One region of the Mycolicibacterium obuense genome, then DNA from elsewhere that is predicted to be linked to it. Evidence: predicted binding sites of a transcription regulator. Region 1 holds the regulator's gene; each other region holds the start of a gene.
The links. The regulator LexA, encoded in region 1, represses DNA repair genes until DNA is damaged. The targets are predictions, from matches to a motif close to CGAACANNTGTTCG.

Region 1 (9,629 bases):
CCGACGCCGACGCCGTAGCCGACGACTGTCACGGCGGTGCCGGGCGCGGGTGTACTGCCCAGCTGTAGGCCGCCGTCGGCCAACGATCGCAGGGAGTCGCCATCGTTGCGGCTCACCCGGGCGACGGCGACGTCAGCGGCCGGATCCTGATCGGCCAACCAGCGCGGATCGAGATAGATGGCGTCGAGCCGCCACCGGGCATCGGGAGATGCCGCGTCGGAGAAGCCGGGCACGAACGTGGTGTCCGCGCCGTCGGTGACGCAGTGGGCGGCCGTGAGGATCAGGTCGGCAACCGCGGATTTGAGCACCGAGGCCGTGCAGAAATGCAGGTCGTCCGTGCCGTAGAACAGCGCCCCCATGTGGGGGTCCGGGGACACCGGATGCGCGGCCCCCGGCGCCGCGTCGCTGGCCGTCGGCACTGCTGCCGCCGGCGCAGGGTCTGCTTCGCCCGCCGACGGCGGAGCCGGGTAGGCGGTACCGCACGCGGTCAGCGAGGCCGTGGCGAGCACGGCCAGCGCGGGCCGGACGCAGGCGAACAGGCGCATACCCTCCGATGATCCTCCATGTGGCGTTTTCGTGACGGCCGACGAGGGTAGATCGGCCGTCACGCCGCGGAATGTCACATCGGTGCACGGTTGTTCGAAGACACGGGTGAGATGGCCGCCGACCGGTGAGGGACACTGGTCCGGAGAACCGCGACTAAGGACAGGAGGCGAGGGACATGGCTGACGAGACTGAATCCGGTCAGCACTACCAACCCGAGCAGACAGGCATGTACGAGCTCGAGTTCCCGGCGCCCTCGCTGTCCTCCGCCGACGGTCGCGGACCGGTGTTGATCCACGCATTGGAAGGCTTCTCCGACGCGGGCAGGGCCATCAAGCTGGCCGCCGAGCATTTGAAGACCACGCTCGACACCGAATTGGTGGCCTCGTTCGCGATCGACGAGCTGCTCGACTATCGGTCGCGGCGCCCGCTGATGACGTTCAAGACCGATCACTTCACCAGCTACGAGGAGCCGGAGCTCAACCTGTACGCGGTGCGCGACAGTGTCGGCACGCCGTTCCTGTTGCTGGCCGGGCTCGAGCCCGATCTGCGCTGGGAGCGGTTCATCACCGCCGTGCGATTGCTGTCGGAGCAGCTGGCGGTGCGGCGCGTCATCGGTCTGGGCGCGATCCCGATGGCCGTGCCGCACACCCGTCCGATCACCCTGACCGCGCACGCCAACGACAAAGAGCTGATCTCCGAACACCAGCCCTGGGTCGGGGAGGTGGCGGTGCCGGGCAGCGTATCGAATCTGCTGGAGTTCCGGATGGCCCAGCACGGACACGAGGTCGTCGGTTTCAGCGTCCACGTGCCGCACTACCTGGCCCAGACCGACTATCCGGCGGCGGCCGAGACACTGCTGGCAGAGGTGGCGCGCAGCGCGTCGCTGCAGATCCCCACCGCCGACCTGAGCCGGGCGGCCGCGGAGGTCGCCGAGAAGGTGAACGAGCAGGTGGCTGCGAGCGCGGAGGTCGCTCAAGTGGTGGACGCCCTGGAGAGGCAATACGATGCGTTCGTTGCCGCACAGGAGAACCGGTCCCTCCTCGCGCGCGACGAGGAACTGCCCAGCGGCGACGAACTCGGCGCCGAATTCGAGCGGTTCCTCGCCCAGCAGGCCGGGGAGTACCAGAAGGACAAAGACAAGGACGATCCCCGGGACAGCTCGTAATCGTCCCGGGTCCACACGGGTCCCGTCCCGACGACGAAGTGGGCGACATGACAAGTGACGGCGGGCGATGAGCGAGCGCAAACCGAACCTGCGCACGGTGCGGGAACTGACACCGACGCTGCAGTACCGCACGATCCACGGCTACCGACGGGCGTACCGCATCGCCGGGTCCGGCCCCGCCATTCTGTTGATCCACGGAATCGGTGACAACTCGACCACGTGGAGCACGGTGCAGACCGCGCTGGCGCAGCGGTTCACCGTGATCGCACCTGACCTCCTTGGCCACGGCAAGTCCGACAAGCCCCGTGCGGATTACTCGGTGGCCGCTTATGCCAACGGCATGCGGGACCTTCTGAGCGTGCTCGGCATCGACACCGTGACCGTGGTCGGGCACTCGCTCGGCGGTGGCGTGGCCATGCAGTTCGCCTACCAGTTCCCGCAGTTGGTCGATCGGCTGATCCTCGTCGGCGCCGGCGGGGTGACCAAGGATGTCAACATCGCGCTGCGGGTGGCATCGCTGCCGATGGGCACCGAGGCGCTGGCGTTGCTGCGGCTACCGCTGGTGCTCCCGGCGCTGCAGCTCGTGGGCCGGCTGGGTGGGGCGATGTTCGGTTCCACCGGTGCGGGTCGCGACATTCCCGACATGCTGCGGATCCTCGCCGATCTGCCCGAGCCGACAGCCTCGTCGGCGTTCGCACGGACGCTGCGGGCCGTCGTGGATTGGCGTGGCCAGGTCGTCACGATGCTCGATCGCTGCTATCTGACGCAGTCGGTGCCGGTGCAATTGATCTGGGGCAGCGGTGATTCGGTGATTCCGGTCGGCCATGCCGAGATGGCTCACGCTGCCATGCCGGGGTCGCAGCTCGAAATCTTCCCGGGCTCAGGGCATTTTCCGTTCCACGACGATCCCGACCGGTTCGTCGAGGTGGTGGAGAAGTTCATCGACGGGACGCAACCCGCGGTTTACGACCAGGAATACCTGCGCACGCTGCTGCGGACGGGAATCGAGGAGAGCGCCCTGTCCGGCCCGGCGGACACGCGCGTCGCCGTTCTCGATGCCATGGGGGCCGACGAGCGCAGCGCCACCTGAGAGCTGCGCCCATCGAGGGGCGGCCGCTGCGGCACATTCACGACGTAGCATCGGCTCATGGCCATCGATGTGACCGTGCTGCGAGTGTTCACCGACGACAAAGGTGACTTCGGCAATCCTCTCGGCGTCATCGACTCCGACACCGTCTCCCCCGCGGACCGGCAGCGTATTGCCGCCGAATTGGGCTACAGCGAAACGATATTCGTCACGACACCCGAGCCTGGAACCCGCACCGCACACGCCCACATCCACACTCCGACCACCGAAATGCCCTTCGCCGGACACCCCACGGTCGGCGCGGCGTGGTGGCTGTCGCAGCAGGGCGCGCCGATTCGGACGCTGCAGGTGCCCGCAGGCCTTGTGCAGGTCGATTACTCCGACGAGCTGACCTCGGTGAGCGCGCGCGCCGAGTGGGCGCCAGAGTTCGCGATCTATGACATCGACAGTCTCGAGTCGTTGGCGGCTGCCGATCCCGAGGACTACGGCGATGGCGACAAGCACTACCTGTGGACCTGGCTCGACCGGGAAACCGGGACCATTCGGTCGCGAATGTTCGCCGCGGGGCTCGGCATCCGCGAAGACGAAGCGACGGGTGCCGCGGCCGTGCGCATCACTGAGTACTTGAGTCGGGACCTGACGATCGTGCAGGGTCGCGGCTCTGTCATCCACACCGTGTGGAGTGCCGAGGGCTGGGTTCAGGTCGCCGGCCGCGTGGTCGAGGACGGTCGGCGCCAGATCGACTGAGCGACCGTCGGCGCAGAGCAGTCGACTGGCGAGCATCAGCCGCCCGCCGACACCTCGCGGTGCGCCCGGAGGGCTTCGATCTCACGCTCGAAGTCTTCGGCGGAGGAGAAGGATCGGTACACCGAGGCGAAACGGAGGTACGCCACCTCATCGAGGTCGCGCAGCGGACCCAGGATCGCGAGACCGACCTCGTTGCTGGGCACCTCGGGAGATCCGGTGGCGCGCACCGCGTCTTCCACCTTCTGCGCCAGAAGATTGAGTGCATCGTCGTCGACCTGCCGCCCCTGACAGGCCCGTCGCACCCCTTTGATCACTTTTTCTCGGCTGAACGGCTCGGTGACGCCACTGCGTTTCACCACCGCCAGCACCGCGGTCTCCACCGTCGTGAACCGCCGACCACACTCGGGACACGAACGGCGCCGACGAATCGCCTGGCCCTCGTCTGTCTCCCGGGAATCGACCACCCGCGAATCAGGATGTCGGCAGAACGGACAGTGCACCACTGCTCCTTCACCGCACCGACGGACCGCTTCGAACGTCTTCGAGCGTACCTGCGGTAGCAGCGCGCAGCTCAGCACAGTGCCCATGGGCGCGTTCCAGACCGCAATGTCCACGATCGCCACCACGCTGCCTGTTCGCGAGCCTTGTTGCTGAGGTCAGGCGATCGGAGCGATCAGCGTCTGGCCGGCAGTCAGCGCGACCGTCTCGAGTTGGTTGAGCTCGCGGATCTTCGCCACCACGTCCGTCACCGGCGCGTGCGGCGCGACGCGCTGGGCGACCTCCTGCAACGACTCTCCCGTGTGCACCTGAACGACTGCCAACCGGCCAGGCACGTCTTCCTGAGGCCCGACGACGCCGCCCGCCTGGGCCACCAGACCCAGCCACAGCGTGATGGCGGCGGCGACGAGCGCGAGCAGCACCGTGGCCGCGGGGGTGATGGGACGGCGTCGGTGCGACGCCCGCGACACCAGGACGCCACTGCCGCGGTACTGCAGCGGCGCACCACCGGGACGCTGGCGGCGTCCCGGCCGGACCGGCCGGGCAGACCGGCCGACCGGTGCCGCCGAGGTGGCCGGCCCGATCCGCACGGGACGCGCGGTGCGGCGCGCGGGCTGACGGACATCGGCCTCATGGAGAACGGTCATCTGACTGCCTTTCGATCCGTGGATTCGCTCTTGTGTTCGAACAGTACTCGATCATGTGTTCGATGAATAGAACATGTGATCGAACTGTTGCGAACGCTAACCGAGGGCACCGACAAGTCGGTTCGGGCCGCCGACGACCCCGAGACAAGAGCAGACGCGAGGCCGACACACCTCGAACACATGTTTGATTACTCGTGTCTCGCGCGTTACATTCGTCGTCATGAGCGACGACAGCAGCGACACCACGTCCGGTCCGGAGTCCGCCAACCGACGTGACCGCGGGTCAGGTCTGACCGAGCGTCAGCGCACCATTCTCGAGGTCATCCGCTCCTCGGTGACCACCCGCGGCTACCCGCCGAGCATCCGAGAGATCGGCGACGCCGTCGGTCTGACGTCCACCTCGTCGGTGGCACACCAATTGCGCACGCTCGAACGCAAGGGCTACCTGCGTCGTGACCCGAACCGTCCCAGGGCCGTCGACGTGCGCGGCATCGACGACATGGCCGCCAATCCGGTTGTCGCGACCGAGGTCGCCGGCTCGGACTCCCTGCCGGAGCCCACCTTCGTGCCGGTGCTCGGGCGCATCGCGGCCGGTGGACCGATCCTCGCCGAGGAGGCCGTCGAGGACGTGTTCCCACTGCCCCGCGAGCTCGTCGGCGACGGGTCCCTCTTCCTGCTGAAGGTCGTGGGTGAGTCGATGGTCGACGCGGCGATCTGCGACGGCGACTGGGTCGTGGTGCGGCAGCAGAACGTCGCGGACAACGGTGACATCGTCGCCGCCATGATCGACGGCGAAGCCACCGTCAAGACGTTCAAGCGGACCAAGGGGCAGGTGTGGCTGATGCCCCACAACCCGGCTTTCGACCCCATCCCCGGCAACGACGCCGCCGTCCTGGGCAAGGTCGTGACGGTCATCCGCAAGATCTGAGCCGACACCGACGCGGTTCGTCAGCCTCCGCGGACGAACCCGTTGGTGCGGGCAATTTCCTCTGTCGCGAACCAGATTTCGGCCCGAGCCTCGTCGTAGTCGGCACTCCCGGGAGCCCAGTACAGGCCCGATCGAGTGTCGGCTTTGATCGGGTAACCGTCGGGAATCGCGTCCGGGTCGTCGTCGAGAGGCAGGTGCAGCGCGGTACCCATCGGGACGATGTCGTCGTCATCATCGATCCGGGCATGCCTGCCGGTGTCGAGGACGGCGTCCCGCTCGAATACCGGAGCGGCGAAGGGCGCCGCGGGCAGTGCCGACGTGATGCCCTCGCCATCCGAATCGAGACCATCCGAATCGAGTCCGTCCGAATCGAGACCGTCCGAATCGAGACCGTCCTCGTCGCTCGGCAGCCCCTCGCCCATCGGTTCCTCGGCAGCCAGCTCCTCGTCCGTATCGGGCTGCGCGAAATCGTGCTCGGGTGCGGACTGAACCCGGGTCGGCGCGGTGTCGATGGAGTCAGGGTCGTCCTGCTCGACGAACGGATCGTCAGCGTGCTCACCGGAGGCGGAGCGGTCAGCCGCGGAGTCGCTGAGCCCCCACAGATCGAGCCCGCTCGGCTCGTGGCCTTCGGCAGGGGTCGACGAGCGCTCGGCGGATGTCACCGATCCCAGACCCTCACGTGCATAGCGGTCCCCGAACAACGCGTCCTCGCCCACGTCCACCGGCTCGTGGCCGTAATCGTGCGCGTCGTGGTCTTCCTGCTGATGTGGGGCCGGGGCGAACAAGTCGTCGTCCTGATCACCGCGCCGGCGCCGGGCCACCACGAGCCCGACCACGGCGAGCACGAGCAGAACAGGGATGATCGCCAGCAGCCACCATGCCCAGTGCGTCCCGGACCCGGAGTCCGCGGCGCGGCCCTGCGCTGACGGCGGGGCCTGCGTCGCCTGCTGTCCGGGGACCTCCAGACCGGCCAGCTGAGAGGCCAGGTTCGCCGGTTCGGTGCTGAACCGCTTGCTGGCGGTGTCATAGGTGATCGCGCCACCGCTGAACTTCTGGGTGATCGCGTCACCGTTCTGCGTCTGATCGTCGACCGGGGCGCCGAGCTCGCCCGTGGCGCCGCCCAGCTTTTCCCACGCGGCGTTCATGGCACCACGGACGATGACCGCGCCGTAGTCGGGTGTCCAAAAGATCACCGGCTTGTCCGCGGCCGCGAAACTGCTCATCCTGCTCGCCGGGGCGACGCCGCCGTCCTTCTCGCCGCTGATCGGGAAGCCGAGGTCCCCCTCCGGGCCGCCCACGCTCTCGTACTTGGCCAGCACCTGGCCGGTCACGACGTTGGCGCCGGTAGCGGGGCTGTAGAAGATCTTGCCGTTGACGAAGTTCTGGCCCAGCCCGTCGGAGCCGATCTTGTACGGTTCACCGTCGCTGGCGCCCAACGGTCCCAGTGGCCCGCCGGCGGCCCGGCGGGCGGCGTTGATCGCAGCGACCGGGTCGTCCGGCACGGAGAGGTCGGAGAGCTGTCCGGCGAGATCGGCCGGGTCGGTGGTGAACGTCTTGGCACGTGAGTCGTAGGAGACCTGGCCCCCGGTGAACTTCTGCGTCACCACTGGACCGTCATAGGTCTCGTCTTCGGCGGGAACGCCGAGGACACCCGACGAGCCGCCGAGTTTGTCCCAGGCCGCGTTGATCGGCCCGCGGACCACGTGCGCGCCGGTGTCCGGTGTCCAGAAGATCACCGGGTTGTCGGGCGCGCTCAACGTGCTGTTGACGCTGTTGGGCGCGCGCCCGGGCCCCTCGTCGATGGTCGGAAAGCCGAGATCGCTGTCGGCGGGTCCGCCGAGCGACTCGTACTTGTCGAGGATGGCGCCCTGCATGAAGTGCGCGCCGGTGCTCGCGGTGAAGAAGACCTTGCCCGAGGCGAAGTTCTGCGCGAATCCCGAACCGATCGGATAGACATCGCCCGACGGCGGGCCCAGCGGGCCGGTGTCGCCACCGGTGGCCTGCCAGGTGGCGGTGATCGCGTTGCCTGCGTCGACGTCGGGTTGTGCCGTGGCCACAGGCGAGACCAGGAGCGCAGTGGCGACTCCGAGCAATCCGACGGTCCAACGACCAAACCCACGACGGCGCAGCATGAGCTGCCGGGTCATTCATCCTCCCCGTGGTCGGCGACTTGAGTAACTCCATCACGGTTCAGCGAAAATTACCGCGTGCGTTCACTCTGCGTCAGCGGACCGCGTTTACCAAGCCACCTCGCCGTCAGCGCCGCAAAATGGCACTGACCGCCTACACACCCAGGCTGCGACCGATGATCTCTTTCATGATCTCGGTGGTGCCGCCGTAGATGGTCTGCACACGCGCGTCGAGATAGGCCCGCGCAACGTCGTATTCGCGCATGTATCCGTAGCCGCCGTGCAGTTGCAGGCAGCGGTCGATGAGGTGGACCTGCTTCTCGGTGGAATACCACTTGGCCATCGCGGCCTGCTCGACGGTGAGCTTGTCCTCCAGATGCAGCCGGATGAACTCGTCGACCATCAGCCGGACGACGGTGGCTTCGGTGGACAGCTCTGCCAGCAGGAAACGGCTGTTCTGCTGGCTGCCGATCGGCTTGCCGAAGGCCTTGCGCTCCTTGGTGTACTGCAGCGTGCCGGCCAGCACGGCTTCCATCGCCGCCGCGGCCATGATCGCGATGCTGATGCGTTCCTGCGGCAGGTTCTGCATCAGGTAGATGAAGCCCTGGCCCTCTTCGCCGAGCAGGTTCTCGACCGGCACCTTCACGTCGGTGAACGACAGCTCGGCGGTGTCCTGGGCGTCCAGCCCCACCTTGTCGAGTTTGCGACCGCGCTCGAAGCCCTCCATGCCACGCTCGACCACCAGCAGTGAGAAGCCCAGCGCGCCCTTGTCGGGGTCTGTCTGGGCCACCACGATCACCAGGTCGGACAGGATGCCGTTGGTGATGAAGGTCTTCGAGCCGTTGAGGATGTAGTGGTCGCCGTCGCGGACCGCCCGGGTTTTGATGCCCTGCAGATCACTGCCGGTGCCGGGTTCGGTCATCGCGATGGCGCTGATGTATTCGCCGCTGCAGAACTTCGGCAGCCAGCGTTGCTTCTGCTCTTCGGTGCCCAGCCGGATGAAGTACGGCGCCACGACGTCGTTGTGCAGGCTGAAGCCGAGACCGCTGTAGCGGCCGGCGGTGACCTCTTCGGTGATGACGGTGTTGTAGCGGAAGTCGGTGACCCCGCCGCCCCCGTACTCCTCGGGGACCGCCATGCCGAGGAAGCCCTGCTTGCCTGCCTCCACCCAGACGCTGCGGTCCACCAGCTTGTCGGCCTCCCACTGGTCGTGGTGCGGCGCGACGTGGCGTTCGAGGAACGTCCGGAAGGAGTCGCGGAACATCTCGTGTTCCGGTTCGAACAGCGTGCGCTCGTAGGCGATGACGGACTTTTCGGCTGCAGAGCCCATGGAGGAATCCTCGCGTCGTTGATCGGATCGGGAACGTCGGAACTTTTCAGCCACGGTACCCCACCCAACCGGATGGTTGGGCCCCGGCGAGGCAGGGATTGGCCCACCCGCCGCGACACACGGTGCCCGCCCGGGCCGTACCCGCCCTACACTCAGGCCCCATGGGCACCAGCCTCACCCACTGGGGCGCCTTCCGCGCCACCGTCGAGGCCGGCGACGTCGCCTCTGTCGCCCCGATCGCCGGCGACACCGACCCGTCCCCCGCACTGGGCAATCTGCCCGGCTCGGTCCGCCACTCGGCGCGTATCACCGGCCCGGCGGTGCGCCGGGGCTGGCTCGACGACGGGCCGGGACCGAGCAATCGCCGCGGCGCCGACGACTTCGTCGCCGTCAGCTGGGACGAGCTCACCGAGCTCCTCGCCGCCGAGTTGCGGCGTGTCATCGACCGCCACGGCAACAGCGCGCTCTACGGCGGTTCGTACGGCTGGGCCAGCGCCGGCCGGTTCCACCATGCGCAGAGCCAGGTGCACCGGTTCCTCAATTGCCTTGGCG
Region 2 (9,629 bases), 910 kb from region 1:
CGCTCCGCCTGATCGGGAGGCCACTCAGTCCGCAGAGCTCAGCGGTGAGCGTCCCGGCAGCTTCAGACTGCGGTTCGTGCGCCGTGCCTGCAGCCGTCGCCGGCGGACCTTCCACGAACTCCACTCGCCCAGAGTCACGCCTGCTGCGAGCGCGGTTCCGATGGCGAATGCGCCCAGCACAGACGCGAAGCCCACGGCGCTCTGGTCGTTGAGGATGGCGTAGATGCCGTGCAGCAACGCCAGACCCGGCAGCAGCGGGACGATGCCGGCGATCGAGACGACCATCGGCGGTGCCAGGTTGCGACGTTCCATCAACCGGCCGACCAGCCCGATCGGCACGGCCGCGACGAACGACGCCACCACAGCCCCCAGGCCGGCGCCTTGGGCGAGCAGGAACGCGATGGTGCCCGCCGCACCGCCGAAAGCGGCAGCGATGGCCGCCGAGCGTTCGGCGTAGCAGGCCAGCGCGTAGGCCGCAGCGCTCGCCGCGCCGAATGCGACGCGGGCCGGGAATTCGGCGATGGCAGGCGGTGAGTGCGCGTCGATGGCGACGAACGGTGCGCCGAAGCGGTTGGCCAGATGCAGCACCAGTGCCACACCGGCGATCGTCGCTCCCGTCATCATCACCAGCTCGAAGAAGCGTCCGGCGGCGGTGACCGGGGCGCCGCTGATGACGTCGCCGACCGACCCCACCAGCGACAACCCGGCGAGCAGCACGACGAGGCCGGCGGCGATGGCGATGCTCGGCTCGAAGTGCAGACCCAGTCGGGGGCTGAGCCAGTAGAGGATGATCGGCGGCGCGGCGGCGATCATCCCGCCGACGGCGTACTGGAAGAAGAACGGTAGGCCATGCCGGTTGAGACGCCGGTTCACCCGGTCGATGGTCATGGTGCTCAAGGCGCTGACCACGCAGCCGAGCCAGCCCGCGCCGAGCGTGCCAGCGGTCGCGAAGGCCAGCGCACCCCACGCCAGAGTGGCAATCCACCGGCGGTACGGGTGCGGGGCGACGATGATCTCGTCGAGTTCGGCGCGAGCATCGGTCGGTGAGATCTCACCGGCGCGGATCTTGGTGATCAACCGGTCGACGGCGGCCAGCCGGCTGAAGTCGATGGATCGCGACTGCACGATGTGCAGGGTGCTGACCGGCGACGACGGGCCGCGATAGGCGGCGATGTGGATCGTGGTGTTGATGACGTCGACTTCGCAGCGTTCGACACCGTAGGCCGAAGTGATCGCGGTGACCTGGTCCATCGTCGCGGTGGCGGGCGTTCCGGACGCCATCAGGATGGCGCCGATGTTGCCCGCGAGGTCGAGCACCTCGCCCACGCGCTCGTAGTACGCCTCGTCGATCTCGGCCCGTGACGCCGGGAGCCGCGGCATGGCGCCGGTCGGCGGGTCGGTCTCCCGCACGATGCGGCTCAGAAGCCCGCGCTGGCTCGGCTGCGCGCCCACGGCTGTGCCCTCCTGGTTGGTCGAATTGGCTCAGCCGATTCGGTCATGAGCAAAACCTATTTTACTCATGGCAGGCGCGTTGACCAGGGTCTGCCAGGGTGAGTGTGGGCACATCGACCTAGGGTGGACGCGTGGCCACGCGTCTGATTCCCGCGACGAGCGGCCGACTGCGGGTCGACGAGGTCGACGGGCTCATCCAGGCGCGCGGGGTGCCCTACGCGCGCGCCGAACGATTCGCACCGCCGGTTCCCGTCACCGCCTCCACCGATGTCGTCGACGCGACGGCGCGCGGCCCCGCCTGCCCGCAACTGCCGTCGCGGCTGGCGTTCGTCACGGGACCCGTGATCGACGAACTCGAGATGAGCGAGCGGTGCCAGGTCTTGAGCGTGACCGCGCCCGCTGACGCCACCGGTCTGCCGGTGATGGTGTGGTTCCACGGCGGCGCCTACGTGTCGGGGAGCGGTGAGGCCGCCAAGTACGACCCCGACGCCCTCGTGCGCGAGGGCCGCGTGATCGTCGTGCGGGTCAGCTACCGGCTCGGAATTCTGGGTTTCCTCAACCTCGCCGACGCGGGTTGGGACAACCTGGGATTGCTCGACCAGATCGCCGCGCTGCGGTGGGTGCAGGACAACATCACCGCGTTCGGCGGTGACCCTGGGCGTGTCACGGTGTTCGGTCAGTCCGCGGGTGGCTATTCGGCGCTGGCGCTGATGATGTGTCCGGAGACGGAGGCCTTGTTCTCCCGGGCGATTCTGCAGAGCGCTCCGCTCGGCATCCTGGGCGTCGATCGAACGGCCATGGTTGCGGCGATGCGTGAGGCGGCATCGGCGCGGCTGTCGGGCGTGGCGCCGTGCGATGCGGACATCGAGTTGCTGCTGCAGGCGCAGGTGGCGGCATTGACCGCTGCCGCGCCGTTCGGCGTGATCGGCAAGATGGCGTTGGCACCGACGGTGGGCCAGACCCCGATGGGGGCCTCGTCGAGGTTGGCGGCAGCCTCCCGGGTCGAGATCCTGGTCGGCTACACGAGGGACGACGCCCTGCCGTTCGTGATGCTCGACAAGCGGGGCGCTCACCTGCGCCGGCTGGGTGCCGTCGGGGCTGCAGCGTCGCGAATGGCTGCGCGCGCACTCACGCGACAGGTGTTCGGCGGCCCCGCGCTCGCCCTTGCCTCGTCATGGCGCGCTGCCGGTGGGCGTGCGCACACCTACCGCGTCGACTGGACACCCGGCCCCCTCGGGGCATGCCACTGCATCGAGGTCCCGCTACTGCTGGGGTCTCGCGAAACATGGTCAGACGCACCGATGTTGGGCATCGAGGGTGTCGACGAGGAGTTGGCGGTCCGGGTTCGTGCACAGTGGAGCGCGTTCGCCCACGGTGAGGTGCGCGAAGATCTGGTGCCACTCGCTATCCCGTGACACGGGTGTGCCTGCCGGCAAGGCGTTCACCCTCATACGAAAACACCCCCGGCCCATTCGGACCGGGGGTGTCTTGTTGCACTACTCAGTGGTGGTGATGGCCGTGTCCATGGCTGTGGCCATGACCGTCGGCTTCCGGCTCGGCCGGCTTGTCGACCACCGCGGTCTCGGTGGTCAGCACCATGCGCGCCACCGATGCGGCATTGACGACCGCGGAGCGGGTCACCTTGACAGGATCGACGACGCCCTGGGCGATCAGGTCGCCGTACTCCAACGTCGCGGCGTTGAAGCCCTGCCCTGCAGGCAGTTCCGCCACTTTGCTGACGACGACCGCGCCGTCGAGCCCGGCGTTGGTGGCGATCCAGTACAGAGGTGCGGACAGCGCGGCGGCGAACACACCGACGCCCAGCGCCTCGTCACCCTGGAGCTCTCCACGCAGCTTCTCCACGGCGCTGCGAGCCTGCACCAACGCGGCCCCGCCACCGACGACGATGCCCTCTTCGACAGCAGCCTTGGCTGCGGCCACGGCGTCCTCGACGGCTTCCTTGCGCTTCTTCAGATCGGTCTCGGTGGCCGCGCCGACCTTGATGACCGCGACGCCGCCGGCCAGCTTGGCCAGCCGCTCCTCGAGCTTCTCCCGATCCCAGTCGGAATCGGAAGCCTCGATCTCCGAACGCAATTGCGCCTTACGACCCTCGATCGCGTCCTGGGTGCCGCCGCCGTCGACGATCACCGTGCTGTCCTTGCTGACGACGACACGCCGCGCGGTACCGAGCACCTCGAGGCCGACGTCACGCAGCACGAGGCCCACGTCGGGGTTGACGACCTGGCCGCCGGTGACGACCGCGAGGTCGTCGAGGAAGGCCTTGCGACGATCACCGAAGAACGGCGCCTTGACAGCGACGGCCTTCAGCGTCTTGCGGATCGCATTCACGACCAACGTCGAAAGCGCTTCGCCCTCAACGTCTTCGGCGACGATCAGCAGCGGCTTGCCGGCCTCGGCGACCTTCTCCAGCAGCGGAAGCAGGTCGGGAAGCGAGCTGACCTTCTCGCGGTGCAGCAGCACCAGCGCGTCTTCGAGAACCGCTTCCTGCGAGTCGAAGTCGGTGACGAAGTAGGCCGAGATGAAGCCCTTGTCGAAGCCGACGCCCTCGGTGACCTCGAGCTCGGTGTTCAGCGTCGAGGACTCCTCGACGGTGACGACGCCGTCGGTGCCCACCTTGGTCATGGCCTCGCCGACCAGCTCGCCGACCAACTCGTCGCGCGAGGACACGGTGGCCACCTGTGCGATGGCCGTCTTGTCGGCGACCGGGGTGGCCGCAGCCAGCAGCGCCTCAGACGCAGCGTCTGCAGCCTTGCTGATACCCGAGCCGAGTGCGATCGGGTTGGCGCCCGCCGCCACGTTGCGCAGACCGGCCTTCACCATGGCCTGGGCCAGCACGGTCGCGGTGGTGGTGCCGTCGCCGGCGACGTCGTTGGTCTTGGTGGCGACCGACTTGACGAGCTGGGCGCCGAGATTCTCGAACGGATCCTCGAGGTCGATGTCACGGGCGATGGTCACGCCGTCGTTGGTGACCGTGGGGCCACCGAAAGCTTTGGCGAGCACGACGTGGCGGCCGCGCGGGCCCAGCGTCACCTTCACCGCGTCGGCGAGCTTGTCGACGCCGACCTCCATGGCGCGGCGCGCGGTCTCGTTGAACTCAATTTGCTTGCTCATAAGTTTCTTTCCCTCAAGGCGGGTATGACGCGCACCGCCCCGGACATCACCTCGCGTGTGCGGGTATGTCCGGGGCGGAACACGATTCGCTTACTTGGAGACGACAGCCAGCACGTCGCGGGCCGAGAGGATCAGGTACTCCTCGCCGCCGTACTTGATCTCGGTGCCGCCGTACTTGCTGTAGATGACCACGTCGCCCTCAGACACGTCCAGAGGAATCCGCTTCTCGCCATCCTCATCCCAGCGGCCGGGGCCAACTGCGACGACGGTGCCTTCCTGCGGCTTCTCCTTGGCGGTGTCGGGGATGACCAGACCGGAAGCGGTCGTGGTCTCGGCCTCGTTGGCCTGAACGAGGATCTTGTCCTCGAGTGGCTTGATGTTGACTGCCACGATTGGAGCCCCTTCACTCTTGATGTAGGTGTGCGTACACGGCGGTCGGTGACCGCCCTCGCGCCGTCGTCGCGGGTGCCGACACAGGGTTTGAACCGACTGCCGCCTAGCACTCTATACATGAGAGTGCTAGGTGCTCAAGGTCGGGGTTCTCGTGTACGCCCCGGGCGAACGGCACCGGATTCATCCCCAGGCTTCGAGTTATCCACAGGCTGGGATTTTGCGGCACCCGGCCGGCTTGACAGTCGGTAGATTCGTACATGTGTTCGATATGGTGCGGGTGGCAGACGCGGAGCTGGTCGAGGTGATGACCAGCTCCACGGCCGCTGCCGCCCGCGCCGAAGCGGTCACGCTGGCCGCGATCGCGGAGCTGTGGCGGCGGCGCCGCTGCCCGGAGCGGGAGCGGTGGGTGTGCGCGGACTGGGACGCCACCGCCGCCGAGATCGGCTGTGCCTTGGGGATGGGCCCCGGGCGGGCGTCGACGCTGATGGACCTAGCGCTGGCGCTGCGTGACCGGTTCCCCGGCGTGGGGGCCCTGCTGGCCGACGGGCAGGTGACGATGGACATGGTCAAGACGATCGTGTCCCGCACCGCGCTGGTCCTCGACCCCGCCACTTTGCGGCTGCTCGATGGGCATTTCGTCGACGCTGTGGCGGGGTGGGGGGTGTTGTCGCAGAAAAAGCTCGAGGCCGCTATCGATGTGTGGATCGAGACCTACGATCCGGATGCGGTGCGCCGGGTGCGCACCCGGTCGCGGGATCGGTCGTTCACCATCGGCGATCGCAGCGATGCTGATGGCGTCACCAGCGTGTACGGGCAGTTGGCTGCCTCGGATGCGGCGCTGCTGGCGTCCCGGCTGGCGATGATGATCGCTTCGGTGTGTGAGTTCGATCCGCGCACGCTGGATCAGAAACGCGCGGACTCGGTCGGGGCGATCGCCGCCGGCGCCACCGCGTTGACGTGCCGCTGCGGGCGCCCCGACTGCGCCGCCGCGCGGGTGGATGACGGGCGCGCCTCGGCCATCACGATCACCGTGATCGCCGACCAGGCCACCCTCGACGTTCAACCCGATCCGCAGCTGCACGGCGAAACACCCAAGTCCGCCTACACGCCACGAAACACCGCGCCCGTCGAGCCCGTCGAGCCTGAGCCCGTTGAGGCTGAGCCCGTCGAGCCTGAGCCCGTCGTCGCAACGCCGGTTGAGTCCGCCGCTACACAGTCCCAGCGCGCGGCGCTGATCGTGGGCCCCGGCGGGGGCATCGTGCCCGCACCGCTGCTGGCCGAACTGATCGCTCACGGCGCGACAGTCCGTTTCGTCGGCGCCAACGAGGGCCTGGCCACCGACGGCTACCGACCCTCCGCCGCGCTGGACCGCTTCGTCCGCGCCCGGGATCTGACGTGCCGCTTCCCCGGCTGCGACCGACCCGCCACCCACGCCGACATCGACCACACCGTGCCCTACCCGGCCGGTGCGACGCATCCGGCGAACACGAAATGCTATTGCCGCCAGCATCATTTACTGAAAACCTTTTGGGAGGGGTGGACCGAACGCCAAACCCCCGACGGGCGCCTGCACCTGATCAGCCCGACCGGCCACGCCTACACCACCGCGCCGCTCTCAGGGCTGCTGTTCCCCTCCTGGAACACCCGCACCGGACCACCACCGGCGACCACCACCACCACGCAGCGACCCACCCCGGGCCGCCACCTCATGATGCCCACCCGCGGCCGCAGCCGCACCCAGAACCACCTCGCCTACATCCACCGAGAACGCGAACTCAACCACCGCGAACGCGTCGAAATGGAGCCGCCACAACACAACTCGGACGCCTACAACGCGCCACCCACCGGATGCACCGGCGATGACCCGCCGCCGTTCTAGCGCAGCTGGTCGGGATTCATGAGCAGGTGGTCCGACACGTCACCGATCATCTCGACGTCGACGGTGCGTTGCGTGAAGAACCAGCCGTGGTCGTCGCGAGCGAAGGTGTCGGCGTACCGGCCCACGACGATCGGCTGCAGCGCAACGGTATCCGTCTGCTGGACGACGCAGAACGTGGATCGCGCGGCCGCAGTGTCGCCGCCGACATCGACGATGGGATTGAGGACGAGATGACGGGTGCGCGGGGTGTTGCCGTGATCGGGAAAACGACGGGTCGTCGCAGCGAACAGGGCCGCGATCGCCTCGCTGCCGGCGACACCCATGAAGTTGCCCCTCCCCAACAGCCGGCCGACGCCGTCGAAGTCGCCCGCGTCGATCAATTCGGCATAGCGGTACAGCAATTCGGTGATAGCCGAACGATCACTCACGCGACCTGCCCCTGCACCACCGGCAGTCCGGGATCGCTGGCAACATCGAGTGGTGACGGCTCCGCTCCCGCCGCGATCAGGTGCGCCGCGAACGACGCGATCATCGCCCCGTTGTCCGTACACAACCGCGGACGCGGCACCCGCAACGTCAAACCAGCTGCCGCACAGCGCTCCTCGGCCAGCTCACGCAGCCGCGAGTTCGCCGCCACTCCCCCGGCAATCAGCAGCGTCGACACCCCCAGCTCATCGGCTGCGCGCACCGCCTTCGCCGTCAACACATCGGCGACCGCCTCCTGAAAGCCCGCCGCGATATCAGCCTGCACGGCGTCCGGGTGACTCTCCACATACCGCGCGACCGCGGTCTTGAGACCCGAGAAGCTGAACGCGTAGCGGTCATCCCGGGGTCCCGTCATCCCTCGGGGGAAGGTGATCGCAGCAGGATCCCCCTCGCGCGCGAGCTCGTCGAGGACCCGGCCACCCGGATACCCCAGGCCCAGCAACCGCGCCACCTTGTCGTAGGCCTCCCCCGCCGCGTCGTCCACCGTCGAACCCAGCTCCACGATCGGCTCACCGAGGGATCGCACATGCAGCAGGTTGGTGTGTCCGCCGGACACCAGCAGCCCGATGCTCTCCGGCAGCGGGCCGTGATCGTAGACATCGGCTGCGAGGTGACCGCCGAGGTGATTGACCGCATAGAACGGCACCTGCCATGCCGCCGCGTACGCCTTCGCCGCCGCCACGCCCACCAGCAGCGCACCCGCCAGACCCGGCCCGATCGTCGCCGCCACCACATCCGGCCGATCGATGCCGGCCACCTGCAGGGCGCGACGCATCGTCGGGCCCAGCGCCTCCAGGTGCGCCCGAGATGCGATCTCGGGCACCACGCCCCCGAATCGGGCGTGCTCGTCGACACTGGAGGCGACCTCGTCAGCCAGCAGCGTCACCGCGCCGTCGGCGCCCAGTTCCGCGATACCGACACCGGTCTCGTCGCACGAACTCTCGATCGCCAAGATGATCATCGCGGCTCCCGCTTCATCGAGTAGGCGTCCGCGCCACTGACGCGGTAGTAGCGCTTGCGCAGGCCGATTCGGGTGAACCCCTCGCTCTCGTACAGCGCGATCGCAGCCTCGTTGTCGGTGCGCACCTCCAGGAAGATCGCGCCGCCGTCGGCGTAGTCGAGCAGCTGGCGCAACATCTGTCTGCCGATGCCGTGGCCCTGATACGCCGGGTCGACGGCGATCGTGTGCACCTCGTACTCGAACGGCTTGCAGCGGCCCAGCCGCGCGATACCGGCGTACCCAACGAGCTTGTCGTCGGCCCGCGCCGCCACGTACTGGTTGTGCTTGGCCGCGATCTCGGCGAGAAAGGCACGTTCGGGCCAGGGATCGTCCCCGTCGAACAGCTGCGCCTCGAGTTCGGCGCAGCGTGCCGCGTCGGCGGCCACCAGAGACGAGTAGTCCACGTTCATCGCTTCACCGCCGACGGCTTCGCGTCGGGTCTGCGCAGATACAGCGGCACCAACGGCTCCGGCTCGGTATCCCAATCTGCCACCGCCGCAACCAGACCCGTCGCCGACGGCGACACCGGCGCCAGCCGAGGTAGATCGAACAGCGCCGCATGCTCAGGCGATCCGGCCACCCCAACCAACCCAGCCGCGCCGGCGGGCACGTCGGTCGCAGCGTTGACCGCCGGCCCGTCCACGCGAACCCCGTCGCAGTACCGAGCCCAGTACACCTCCCGCCGGCGCGCATCGGTGACCACGAGCACCTCACCGGTCGTCCCCGCCGCGATCGCGTCCAGGCTGCACACCCCGTACACGGGAATCCCGAGAGCATGACCGAACGCCGCCGCGCTGGCCATGCCCACGCGCAACCCGGTGAACGGCCCCGGCCCGCACCCGACCACCACAGCGTCCAGTTCGCCCACATCCACACCGGCGTCCGCCAGCGCCCCGACGATGTTGGGCGTCAACGTTTCCGCATGCGCGCGCGGATCGACCGTCACGCGTTCGGCGAGCATCTCGATTCCCGAGCCGAACCGGACCACTCCGGCGGTCACGGCCGGAGTGGCGGTGTCGAGGGCCAGCACCAGCCTGCTCATGGTCTGCTCCACTGCCACATCGCCGTACGCACATCACTGTTCGCGGTCCGCTCGAGCCGGATGTCGAGGTGTCGCTCCGACAGCCGCTCGGCGACCCCCTCGCCCCATTCGACGACGACGACCGCATCGTCGAGATCGGTGTCGAGGTCCAGGGAGTCGAGTTCGGCGAGCAGATCGACCGAGCTCTCGTCCAGAAGGCGGTACAGATCGACGTGCACCATCGCCGGCCCTTCGGACTGACGCGA
Region 3 (9,629 bases), 2.7 Mb from region 1:
TCGACGCCGTCGCCGACACCGGGATGCCGGTGATCGCGGCGGGCGGCTTCTTCGACGGCCGGGGCCTTGCCGCCGCACTGTCCTACGGTGCTGCAGGGGTGGCCATGGGCACGCGGTTCCTGCTCACCACCGACTCGACCGTGCCGGATGCGGTCAAGCAGCGTTACCTGCAGGCCGCTCTCGATGGAACAGTCGTCTCCACGCGCGTCGACGGCATGCCCCACCGGGTGCTGCGCACGGGCCTGGTCGAGAAACTGGAGGGCGGGTCGCCGGTGCGCGGCCTCGCCGCCGCGGTAGGCAATGCGCAGAAGTTCAAGAAGATGAGCGGGATGACGTGGCGGTCGATGCTCCGCGACGGCATGGCGATGCGGCACGGCAAGGACCTCACCTGGGCCCAGGTGGTGATGGCCGCCAACACCCCGATGCTGCTGAAAGCCGGCCTGGTCGAGGGCAATACCGATGCCGGCGTGCTGGCCTCGGGTCAGGTCACCGGGATCATCGACGACCTACCGTCCTGCGCGGACCTGGTTCCCGCGATCGTCGCCGAGGCGATCGAACACCTGCAGAAGGCCACCGGCTACATCACGCAGTGATGTAGCCGGTCGGGTGATGAGCTCGGGTGGCGTTTCCGACGCGGCGTTCATCTCCTCGCGACTCTCAGGCGGCTTCGTTGTCGGGTGGTGCGGGTCCGCCGGGTTCTGACGCGTCGCCGGTCGAGGGTTGCGGGCAGGCTTCGGCGTCGCCGACCCGATTTGCCTGCGCGTCAGCGCTATTCCTGACCTCCTCGCCGTCATCCTCCGGGCGCAGGAGCCGTTCGGGGGTGTGGTGGGTGTTGACTTTCGCTTGGCCAGTGTCCAGGTTCGGTGGCGGCGTCCATTCGACGTCGTGGCGGGCGTTCGTTGATGTGGTCCAGCCGCCGGGTGCGACGGCGCGGTTGTCGGGTGGGCAGGCCAGGCCGAGGTCGTCGATGTTGGTCACCCCACCCTCGGCCCAATCTTGGGTGACGTGGTGGACCTGGCAGCCATACGCCCCGACGGGGCAGCCGGGTTTGGTGCAGCCCCCGTCGCGGGCGATCAGCATGACCCGCTGCGCGGCCGAGGCGGTGCGGCGAGCCCGGAACAGGTCCAGCGCTGACCCGGTGGCGCGGTCGAACACCGCCAGATAGTGGCTCGCGTGCGCACCCATCCGGACCACATCCTTGATCGGCAGCCGGGTACCACCACCCGTCGTCCCGATCCCCGCCCGCGACTCCAAGTCCTGCAGGGTGGTGCGCACGATCACCGTCACCGGTAACCCATTCAGCTGACCCAACTCGCCGCTCATCAGGGCGATCCGTCCGACCGCCACCAACGCATCATGCTGACGCTGGGCGAGGCTGCGGTGATCGTTGTCGATCTGCGCCTGCGTCGGCGTCCCGGAGGTGCAGGGTTCGGGATCGTCGGGGTTGCACATGCCCGGGGCAGCGTATTTGGCGAAGATCGCCTCCCACACCGCCGCCGCCTCCGGCGTCAACTCCGCCCGCCACTGCGTCATCGCATCCCGACCCTGCCGAGATTTCGTCAGCGCACGTTTCCGGGTGCGTTCGGCATCGTCGGGTTCGGGCCCGTCCTGATCGAGCAGGAACAACTCCAACTCCGCGGCATCGCGGGTGGCCTTCGGACCGGCACCACGGGCGATACGCACCACCTCAGCCTCGAACTGCTCAGCGGTCGCAGCGTCGACGAACCCGGGCAGCTTGTCCACGACCTTGCGGATCACCTCCACATGTTCGGGCGTGATGCGCCCCTGCGCTTGCGCGGCGGCGGTCGCCGGCAGCACCGGGGGCAGCGGCTCTCCGGTCATCGACTGACGCGGGGCGAGCAGCGCCGCCTCACTCAACCGCCGATTGGCTTCCGAGCCGCTGATCCGGTAGCGGATCGCCAGCACGTCTTTCCAGTTCTTGGCCCCCATCTGCACCGCAGACGTCTCCACCTGCAAACGCGCCAACGCCCGATGCTGCGCCGCGGGCAGCCGGCAGCCCGCGGCTTCCAGCTCGTCGAGCAGCTCCACCACCTCGCCAGCAGTGGACCGATCCAGGCCGCAGGCCAGCACAGCATCGACCGCAGCGCGTAACCCCGCGACCACCCGCTGCACCTCCGACATGATTCGAACATACGTGCGACAACCGACAAATCCCGGGCTGCGTGCTCCGATCCAATGCCGCTTCGCCGACAGTTCGCGGCGCCGCCTGCATGAAGCTGTGATCTTCACATTGGCAAAATGAAGTTATAGTCTTCATATGGCCCAGGTGAAGCGCAGACCTTCAGCGCCACGCGCGACGCTGATCGGCGACGTCGTGGGTTCTCGCACGTTCGCTGATCGACGCGCCCTACACCGCAGGGTCACTGCGGCGCTGGCCTCCGTGGCCGAGAACGCCGTCGACGCGCCCGCGTTCACCGTGGGCGATGAGTTTCAGGGCGCGTACCCGACTGTCGGGCTGGCGATCGACGCGACGCTCACGCTGCGTCTCACGCTGGCACCGCACGTGGACGTCCGGTTCGGACTCGGTTGGGGCGCCGTCACCGCACTCGACGAGGAGTCCGGAATCCAGGACGGACCGGGCTGGTGGGCAGCGCGGGCCGCCATCGAGTGGACGGCGGCCACCCAGCAGCAACCGGGAATGACGCACGTACGCACCGCGTTCCGCAACGACACCGGCGCAGGCGCCGACCCCCGCGCCGTCAATGCCGCCCTGATGTGTCGGGACCATCTGCTTGGCTCACTCGATGAGCGCTCTCTGCGCATACTCGCCGGGATGCGCGCGGGACGAACCAAGAAGGAGCTGGCGATGGAGGAGGGCATCAGCGCCTCGGCCGTGTCTCAACGCGCCGGCCGGTCCGGGCTCGACCTGCTCCTCGCCGTCGCCACCGAACTGCGGGAGCTGTGATGGGTGCGCTGGCGGTGTTCCTGATCGCCATCGGCGTCGCCGACATCTGCCGCAAGCTCGGCACCCGGCGATGGCCGGCGCTGCTCGCGGGTCCGCTCACCGTGATGATCGGCGCCGCGGTGGCGGGGCTCTGGCATCCCGGAGACATCGTTCTGCTCGTCATCGCCGCCGCGGTCTCAGTCGTCTGGGTCATCCTCGGCGACGCCGCGGAACGCACGGGCACGCGGCAGGGTCGCGCACTCACGGCGTTCGGCCTGGGCGCCACACTGATCGTCGCGCTCGGCGGCTGGGCCTCTCCGGTGGCCGGCCCGATCGGTTGGTGGCTGCCCTGGATCGGCCTGGGTGAGGTCGAGCCGCAGCGGGCGCTGATGGTCGTCGGGGTCGTCCTGCTGCAGCTGGTCACCGCGAACCAGTTGGTGCGGCTGATCCTGGGCGCGGTCGGGGCGGTCCGCCCGGTCGGCGTGCCTCAACCGTCCGACCGCCTCAAGGGTGGCCGGCTGCTCGGCCCGATGGAGCGGCTGCTGATCGTCGGGCTGGCGCTCGGCGGGGAGTTCGGCGCAGCCTCGGCGGTGATCGCGGCCAAGGGAATCATCCGCTTTCCCGAGCTCACCGCGGCCCGCAGAGAGTCCGCGGAGACCACCGATCCGAAGGGCCCCGGCATCGATGAGGTGACCGAGTACTTCTTGGTCGGCAGCTTCGCGAGCTGGCTGATCGCGTTGGCGGGCCTGGCGCTCACCACCGTGTGACACCAGTCGAGGCGAATCCGCCGCGGGCGGACCGGACCGCTTCTTAGACTCGGCCGATGAAGACCAATGCCGCGATTCTGTGGGAGTACGGCTCGGACTGGACCGTCGAAGAGATCGACCTCGACCCGCCCGGTGACGGCGAGGTGCTGGTGTCCTGGGAGGCCACCGGCCTGTGCCACTCCGACGAGCACATCCGCACCGGTGACCTGCCGGCCCCGCTGCCTCTGATCGGCGGCCACGAGGGCGCCGGCGTCGTGCGCGAGGTCGGACCGGGCGTCGTCGGTCTGGCCCCCGGCGACCACGTCGTCGCATCGTTCCTGCCGGCGTGTGGCAGGTGCCGGTTCTGCTCGACCGGTCATCAGAACCTGTGCGACCTCGGGGCGCTGATCATGGCCGGCACCCAGGTGGACGGCACCTATCGGCGCCGTGCCCGCGGCCAGAACGTCGGGGCGATGGCGTTCGTCGGGACGTTCTCTCAGTACGGCTCCGTGCCGGAGGCCTCCATCGTCAAGATCGATGACGACATCCCCTTGGCGCGGGCGTGCCTGCTCGGCTGTGGTGTGACGACCGGATGGGGCTCTGCGGTGAACACCGCCGCCGTGTCGCCGGGCGACACCGTCGTGATCATCGGCCTCGGCGGCATCGGCAGCGGTGCCATCCAAGGTGCGCGGCTGGCCGGGGCCGAGAAGATCGTCGTGATCGAGCCGGTGGAGAGCAAGCGCGAGTTGGCGTTTCGATTCGGCGCCACGCACTTCGTCACGTCGATGCCGGAGGCGACCGCGCTCGTCGCCGAACTGACCCGCGGCGTGATGGCCGACTCGGCGATCCTGACCGTCGGAGTGCTCGAGGGATCGATGCTCGAGGATGCCTCGAACATCATCCGCAAGGGCGGCGCGGTGGTGATGACGGCGCTGGCGCCGATGGCCGACAACCAGCCGACACTGTCGATGATGATGTTCACGCTGTTCCAGAAGAGATTGCTGGGCAGTCTCTACGGCGAGGCGAATCCGCGCGCCGACATCCCGCGGCTGCTCTCGCTGTACCGCGAGGGCAAGCTGCTGCTGGACGAGACCGTCACCCACGAATACAAGCTGGCCGAGGTCAACGAGGGCTACGAGGACATGCGCGCGGGGCGCAACATCCGCGGCGTGATCCTGCACGACCACTGACAGTTCTCCGCGCGTGGGGCCCCACGCGGGAGAAAACGGGAGCTGCAACATCGCGGAAACGTGTGCGTCACCGGAAGTGAGCGAACCTGTCGGATTCTGATCCGATGTCGACACCGACCGCCCGCGGCACGAGCAAGCGCACCCATCCCGTCGACGAGGTGCTGCCCGTCCCGAAGCTCGCCACCTACGGGTTCCAACACGTCGTCGCGTTCTACGCCGGCGCCGTCCTCGTGCCGATCATCATCGCCGGCGCGGTCGGACTGTCCCAGGCCGAACTCGTCAAGCTGATCACCGCCGACCTGTTCACCTGCGGCATCGCCTCGATCATCCAGGCGGTCGGGTTTCGCAACGTCGGTGTGCGGCTGCCGCTGCTGCAGGGCGTCACGTTCGCGGGGGTCTCGCCGATCATCGCCATCGGCCTCGCTCACGGCGGGGGCGCGACGAGCATGCTCTACGTGTACGGCGCGGTGATCGTCGCCGGCATCTTCACGTTCCTGATCGCCCCGGTGTTCATCAAACTGCTGAGGTTCTTCCCGCCCGTCGTCACCGGCACCCTGATCACGATCATCGGGCTGTGCCTGGTCCCCGTCGGCGCCATGGACGCCGTCACCAATCCGCACACTCACGACACCGATCCCACGAACATCCGGTGGTTCCTCTACGCCGTCGGCACCATCGCGATCATCGTCGCGATCCAACGCATCTTCCGCGGCTTCCTGGCGACGATCGCCGTGCTGCTCGGTCTGGTGATCGGCTGCGCGGTCGCATTCGCATTGGGCGACATGGACTTCGCGCGAGTCGGCGAGGCTTCGGCCATCGGCTTCACCCCGCCGTTCCTGTTCGGGCTGCCCAAGTTCGACTTCGTGGCCTGTCTGACGATGATCATCGTGCTGATGATCACCGCCGTCGAATCGACGGGGTCGACCATCGCCACCGGCGAGATCGTCGGCAAGCGGGTGAAGGCGTCGGACATCGGCAACGTGCTGCGGGCCGACGGGCTGGCGACCACCATCGGCGGCGTCTTCAACTCGTTCCCCTACACCGCGTTCTCCGAGAACGTCGGCCTCGTGCGACTGACCGGGGTCAAGAGCCGCTGGGTGGTCGCGGCGGCCGGGGTGTTCATGATCCTGCTCGGCTTCCTGCCCAAAGTCGCGGCTGTCGTCGCATCGATCCCGAACCCCGTGCTGGGCGGCGCAGCGTTGACGCTGTTCGCCACCGTCGCCGTGGTCGGAATACAGACGCTGGGCAAGGTCGACTTCACCGATCACCGCAACCTCATCATCGTGACCACGAGCCTCGCGCTGGCGCTGTGGGTGACGGCGTACCCGGACATCGCCAAGGCCATGCCCACCGGCCTGGACCTGATCTTCGGCAGCGGTATCAGCATCGGCGCGGTGAGCGCGATCCTGCTGAACATCGTGTTCTTCCACACCGGTTCGGGTGGCCCGCGGGTGGCGGGCAACGGCTCCATCACCCTCGGCGAGGTCAACGCGATGACGAAGGAACGGTTCACCGAGGTGTTCGGCCACGTGCTGCAGGACGTGCCATGGGCTGTCGAGCGCGCCTACGAGCAACGGCCGTTCGCCGACACCGCCGCGTTGCGCGAGGCGTTCCAGGACGCTGTGCTCACCGGCACGTCCGAGCAGCAGGCCGAACTGCTCGAGGCGTTCCCCGATCTGGGGGCCGAAGACGAGACCGGTCAGGTGCTCGCCGTGGACCACGTGGCCCTGTCCAACCTCGATGACGCCGACCACAATGACGTCGTGGAGCTGGCCACCGCCTATCGAAGCCACTTCGGCTTCCCGCTGATCATCTGCGCGAAGGAGACCGAGCGCTTCGACCGGGTGCTGCGCAACGGGTGGTCCCGGATGGACAACTCCCCCGCAGCGGAGAAGGCGTTCGCCCTGATCGAAGTCGCCAAGATCGTCAACCACCGGTTCACAGATCTGGTCGCCGACGCCAATCCTGTTGCTGCTGCCCGCTTCAGCAGGCTCAACGAACTCTCGTGAGAGCGGTCGGGCTGACGCGGTTCAACGCCGCCTCCGAGCGCCAGCAGATGCATCTGCTGTACGAGGTGTGCTCATCGCCGATCTGGGCGCGACGGGTGCTGGCCGCCGCGCCGTTCCGTGACGCCGACGCGCTCTACGACCGGGCCGACCGGGTGCTGGCCGAGCTGCCCGACGCTGAACTCGACGCCGCCCTCGACGGTCACCCACGGATCGGCGCCACCGCGGACAACCCGTCGTCGGCGCGCGAGCAGGCCCGTGTCGCCGGCGCCGACGCCGACATCAAAGCGGCGCTGGCGGCCAAGAACCGCGACTACGAGGACCGCTTCGGTTACGTGTATCTGGTGTGCGCCAGCGGGCGATCGGCGGAGGAACTACTCGACATCCTGACCGAGCGTCTGCACAACGACCCCGACACCGAACGCCGGGTCATGCGCAGTGAACTCGCGAAGATCAATCGGCTGCGGCTGGAACGTCTGCTCAGCGAGCCGCACGAATGAGCTCCGATCGGGGATGCTGATCCCATGAGCCTGTCCACCCATGTCCTCGACGCCACCACCGGTCGCCCCGCCGCCGGGGTCGCGGTGACGCTGCGCAGATCCGAAATCGAAGTGTCCGCCGGCGTGACGGACGCCGACGGCCGCATCGCTGAATTGGCCGCCGAGCTCGAGGTGGGCACCTATCGGATACGTTTCGACACCGCAGCCTATTTCGCGACCCAGGGCATCACCGGGTTCTACCCCGAGGTCCTGATCACCTTCGAGGTCACCGACGCCTCGGCACACCACCACGTTCCGCTGCTGCTGTCGCCCTACGCCTACTCCACCTACCGAGGGAGCTGACTGTCGTGAAAGCCGTGATCATCGGTGCCGGCATGGGAGGTATGAGCGCAGCGATCGCGTTGGCGCAGATCGGTGTCGAGACCCACGTGTACGAACGGGTCACCGAGAACAAGCCCGTCGGCGCGGCGATCTCGGTGTGGTCCAACGGCGTCAAATGCCTGAACTACCTCGGGCTGGCCGAGGAGACGGCCGCGCTGGGCGGCATCGTCGAGACGATGAGCTACGTCGACGGACATACCGGGGCGACGATGTGCCGGTTCTCGATGCAGCCGCTGATCGACCAGGTGGGCCAACGCCCCTACCCGATCGCGCGTGCCGAGCTGCAGTCGATGCTGATGCACCACTACGGCATGGACAAGATCCACTTCGGCATGAAGATGGTGACGGTCGAGGACGGGCCCGACGCCGCTGTCGCGACCTTCGCCGACGGGACCACCGTGTCCGCGGACCTGATCATCGGCGCCGACGGCGCGAACTCCATCACGCGCGAGTACGTACTGGGAAGTCCGGTCACCCGTCGATACGCGGGGTACGTGAACGTCAACGGACTCGTACCGGTCGACGACGGGATCGGCCCGGCCACCGAATGGACCACCTATGTCGCTGACGGGCAACGCGTTTCAGTCATGCCGGTGGCCGGCGGCAGGTTCTACTTCTTCTTCGACATCGTCGGGGACCCGGCCGGGATCGTCGGCGGCGACGTCAAGGAGACGCTGCGGCACCACTTCGACGGCTGGGCGCCCGGGGTGCACCGGCTGATCGAGATCCTCGATCCCGCCACCACCAATCGCGTGGAGATCCTCGACCTCGACCCGTTCGACACCTGGGTCAAGGGGCGCGTCGCGGTGCTCGGCGATGCCGCCCACAACACCACCCCCGACATCGGACAGGGAGGCTGCTCGGCGATGGAGGACGCGGTGGCGCTGCAGTGGGCGCTGCGGGACCATCCCGGCGACGTGCACGCCGCGCTGCTGTCCTACCAGAACGCGCGCTCCGAGCGGGCCGGCGATCTGGTGCTGCGCGCCCGCCGCCGCTGCGACGTGACACACGCCAAAGACCCCGACGTCACCGCAGACTGGTACGGGGAGCTGCGAAAAGAGGACGGCAGCAACATCATTCGGGGGATCGTCGGAAACATCCTGGGTGGACCGCTCACTCCCCCGTGAGTTCGCGGCCCTGCACGTAGACCTGGGCGATCGCAGTCTCCCGAATGCCCAGCAGAAGCGTGAACAGCAGCCGGTCTGCATCCTCGGGCGCCACCCGCTCGAGCAGTTCGGGCAGCAGCCGCTGACGCTGCGGGTCGACCACCAGGAAGTCAGCCTGCTTGCCGGCGTCCAGATTGCCGACCCGGTCCTCGATGTCCAGCGCTCTCGCGCCCGCCAAGGTGGCGGTGAACAGCAGCTGGGCAGGTGGGATCGAGAGCCCCGCGGCGCCTGGCTCGCTGATGTGCACCTTGAAGCAGTCGTTGGCCACGCGTGCCATCAACCACTCGTCGCCGGCGCCCACATCGCTGCCCAGCGCCACCGTCACGCCGCTGGCTGTCGTCCGCCGCCACGGCATGGTGCCCGAGCCGAGGAACTGCTGCGAGGTCGGACAATGGGAGATCGACGTCCCGGTGTCGGCCAGCCGAGCCAGCTCGCGGTCGGTGCAGTGCACGGCATGCGCGAGCACGCTGCGCCGGCCGAGAAGCGTCGGCGCATCCGCGCCGCCGATCCGCCCGTCGTACGCATCGAGGTAACACGAGACGCCCAACGAGTCTCGGACCGCTTCGATTTCGCGGACGTTCTCGGACAGGTGACTGTGGAAATACACCCCGTCGGCGCGTACCGAGTCGTAGAGCTCCCCCAGCGCTGCCAGCGTCCGCGCGGTCACCGACAGCGCGAAGCGGGGCACCAGCGCCACCTGCAGTAGCGGGTCGGCCGCGTGCCACCGGTCGATCT

Region 2: a site for LexA is predicted at 5,230-5,243, ahead of ACZ50N_RS06130 (HNH endonuclease signature motif containing protein). Genes of this name have one in related genera too.
Region 3: a site for LexA is predicted at 2,147-2,160, ahead of ACZ50N_RS23165 (HNH endonuclease signature motif containing protein). Genes of this name have one in related genera too.

Annotation. Positions count from the first base shown of each region.
Region 1 covers NZ_AP043663.1:2,165,332-2,174,960, reverse strand. The annotation lists gene ACZ50N_RS10415 (trypsin-like serine peptidase) at 1-545, opposite strand, end outside; gene ACZ50N_RS10410 (proteasome assembly chaperone family protein) at 722-1,711, shown strand; gene ACZ50N_RS10405 (alpha/beta fold hydrolase) at 1,779-2,801, shown strand; gene ACZ50N_RS10400 (PhzF family protein) at 2,859-3,545, shown strand; gene nrdR (transcriptional regulator NrdR) at 3,581-4,045, opposite strand; gene ACZ50N_RS10390 (LysM peptidoglycan-binding domain-containing protein) at 4,202-4,690, opposite strand; gene lexA (transcriptional repressor LexA) at 4,911-5,618, shown strand; gene ACZ50N_RS10380 (LGFP repeat-containing protein) at 5,639-7,765, opposite strand; gene ACZ50N_RS10375 (acyl-CoA dehydrogenase family protein) at 7,902-9,077, opposite strand; gene ACZ50N_RS10370 (molybdopterin-dependent oxidoreductase) at 9,239-9,629, shown strand, end outside.
Region 2 covers NZ_AP043663.1:1,256,498-1,266,126, reverse strand. The annotation lists gene ACZ50N_RS06155 (WhiB family transcriptional regulator) at 1-12, shown strand, start outside; gene ACZ50N_RS06150 (threonine/serine exporter family protein) at 25-1,452, opposite strand; gene ACZ50N_RS06145 (carboxylesterase family protein) at 1,584-2,867, shown strand; gene groL (chaperonin GroEL) at 2,953-4,584, opposite strand; gene groES (co-chaperone GroES) at 4,675-4,977, opposite strand; gene ACZ50N_RS06130 (HNH endonuclease signature motif containing protein) at 5,246-6,856, shown strand; gene ACZ50N_RS06125 (nuclear transport factor 2 family protein) at 6,853-7,284, opposite strand; gene tsaD (tRNA (adenosine(37)-N6)-threonylcarbamoyltransferase complex transferase subunit TsaD) at 7,281-8,303, opposite strand; gene rimI (ribosomal protein S18-alanine N-acetyltransferase) at 8,300-8,752, opposite strand; gene tsaB (tRNA (adenosine(37)-N6)-threonylcarbamoyltransferase complex dimerization subunit type 1 TsaB) at 8,749-9,384, opposite strand; gene tsaE (tRNA (adenosine(37)-N6)-threonylcarbamoyltransferase complex ATPase subunit type 1 TsaE) at 9,381-9,629, opposite strand, start outside.
Region 3 covers NZ_AP043663.1:4,816,320-4,825,948, forward strand. The annotation lists gene ipdC ((3aS,4S,5R,7aS)-5-hydroxy-7a-methyl-1-oxo-octahydro-1H-indene-4-carboxyl-CoA dehydrogenase) at 1-593, shown strand, start outside; gene ACZ50N_RS23165 (HNH endonuclease signature motif containing protein) at 658-2,142, opposite strand; gene ACZ50N_RS23170 (SatD family protein) at 2,279-2,926, shown strand; gene ACZ50N_RS23175 (hypothetical protein) at 2,926-3,672, shown strand; gene ACZ50N_RS23180 (NDMA-dependent alcohol dehydrogenase) at 3,729-4,841, shown strand; gene ACZ50N_RS23185 (PbuX/PucJ/PucK family nucleobase permease) at 4,946-6,850, shown strand; gene uraD (2-oxo-4-hydroxy-4-carboxy-5-ureidoimidazoline decarboxylase) at 6,847-7,347, shown strand; gene uraH (hydroxyisourate hydrolase) at 7,372-7,689, shown strand; gene hpxO (FAD-dependent urate hydroxylase HpxO) at 7,695-8,855, shown strand; gene ACZ50N_RS23205 (guanine deaminase) at 8,842-9,629, opposite strand, start outside.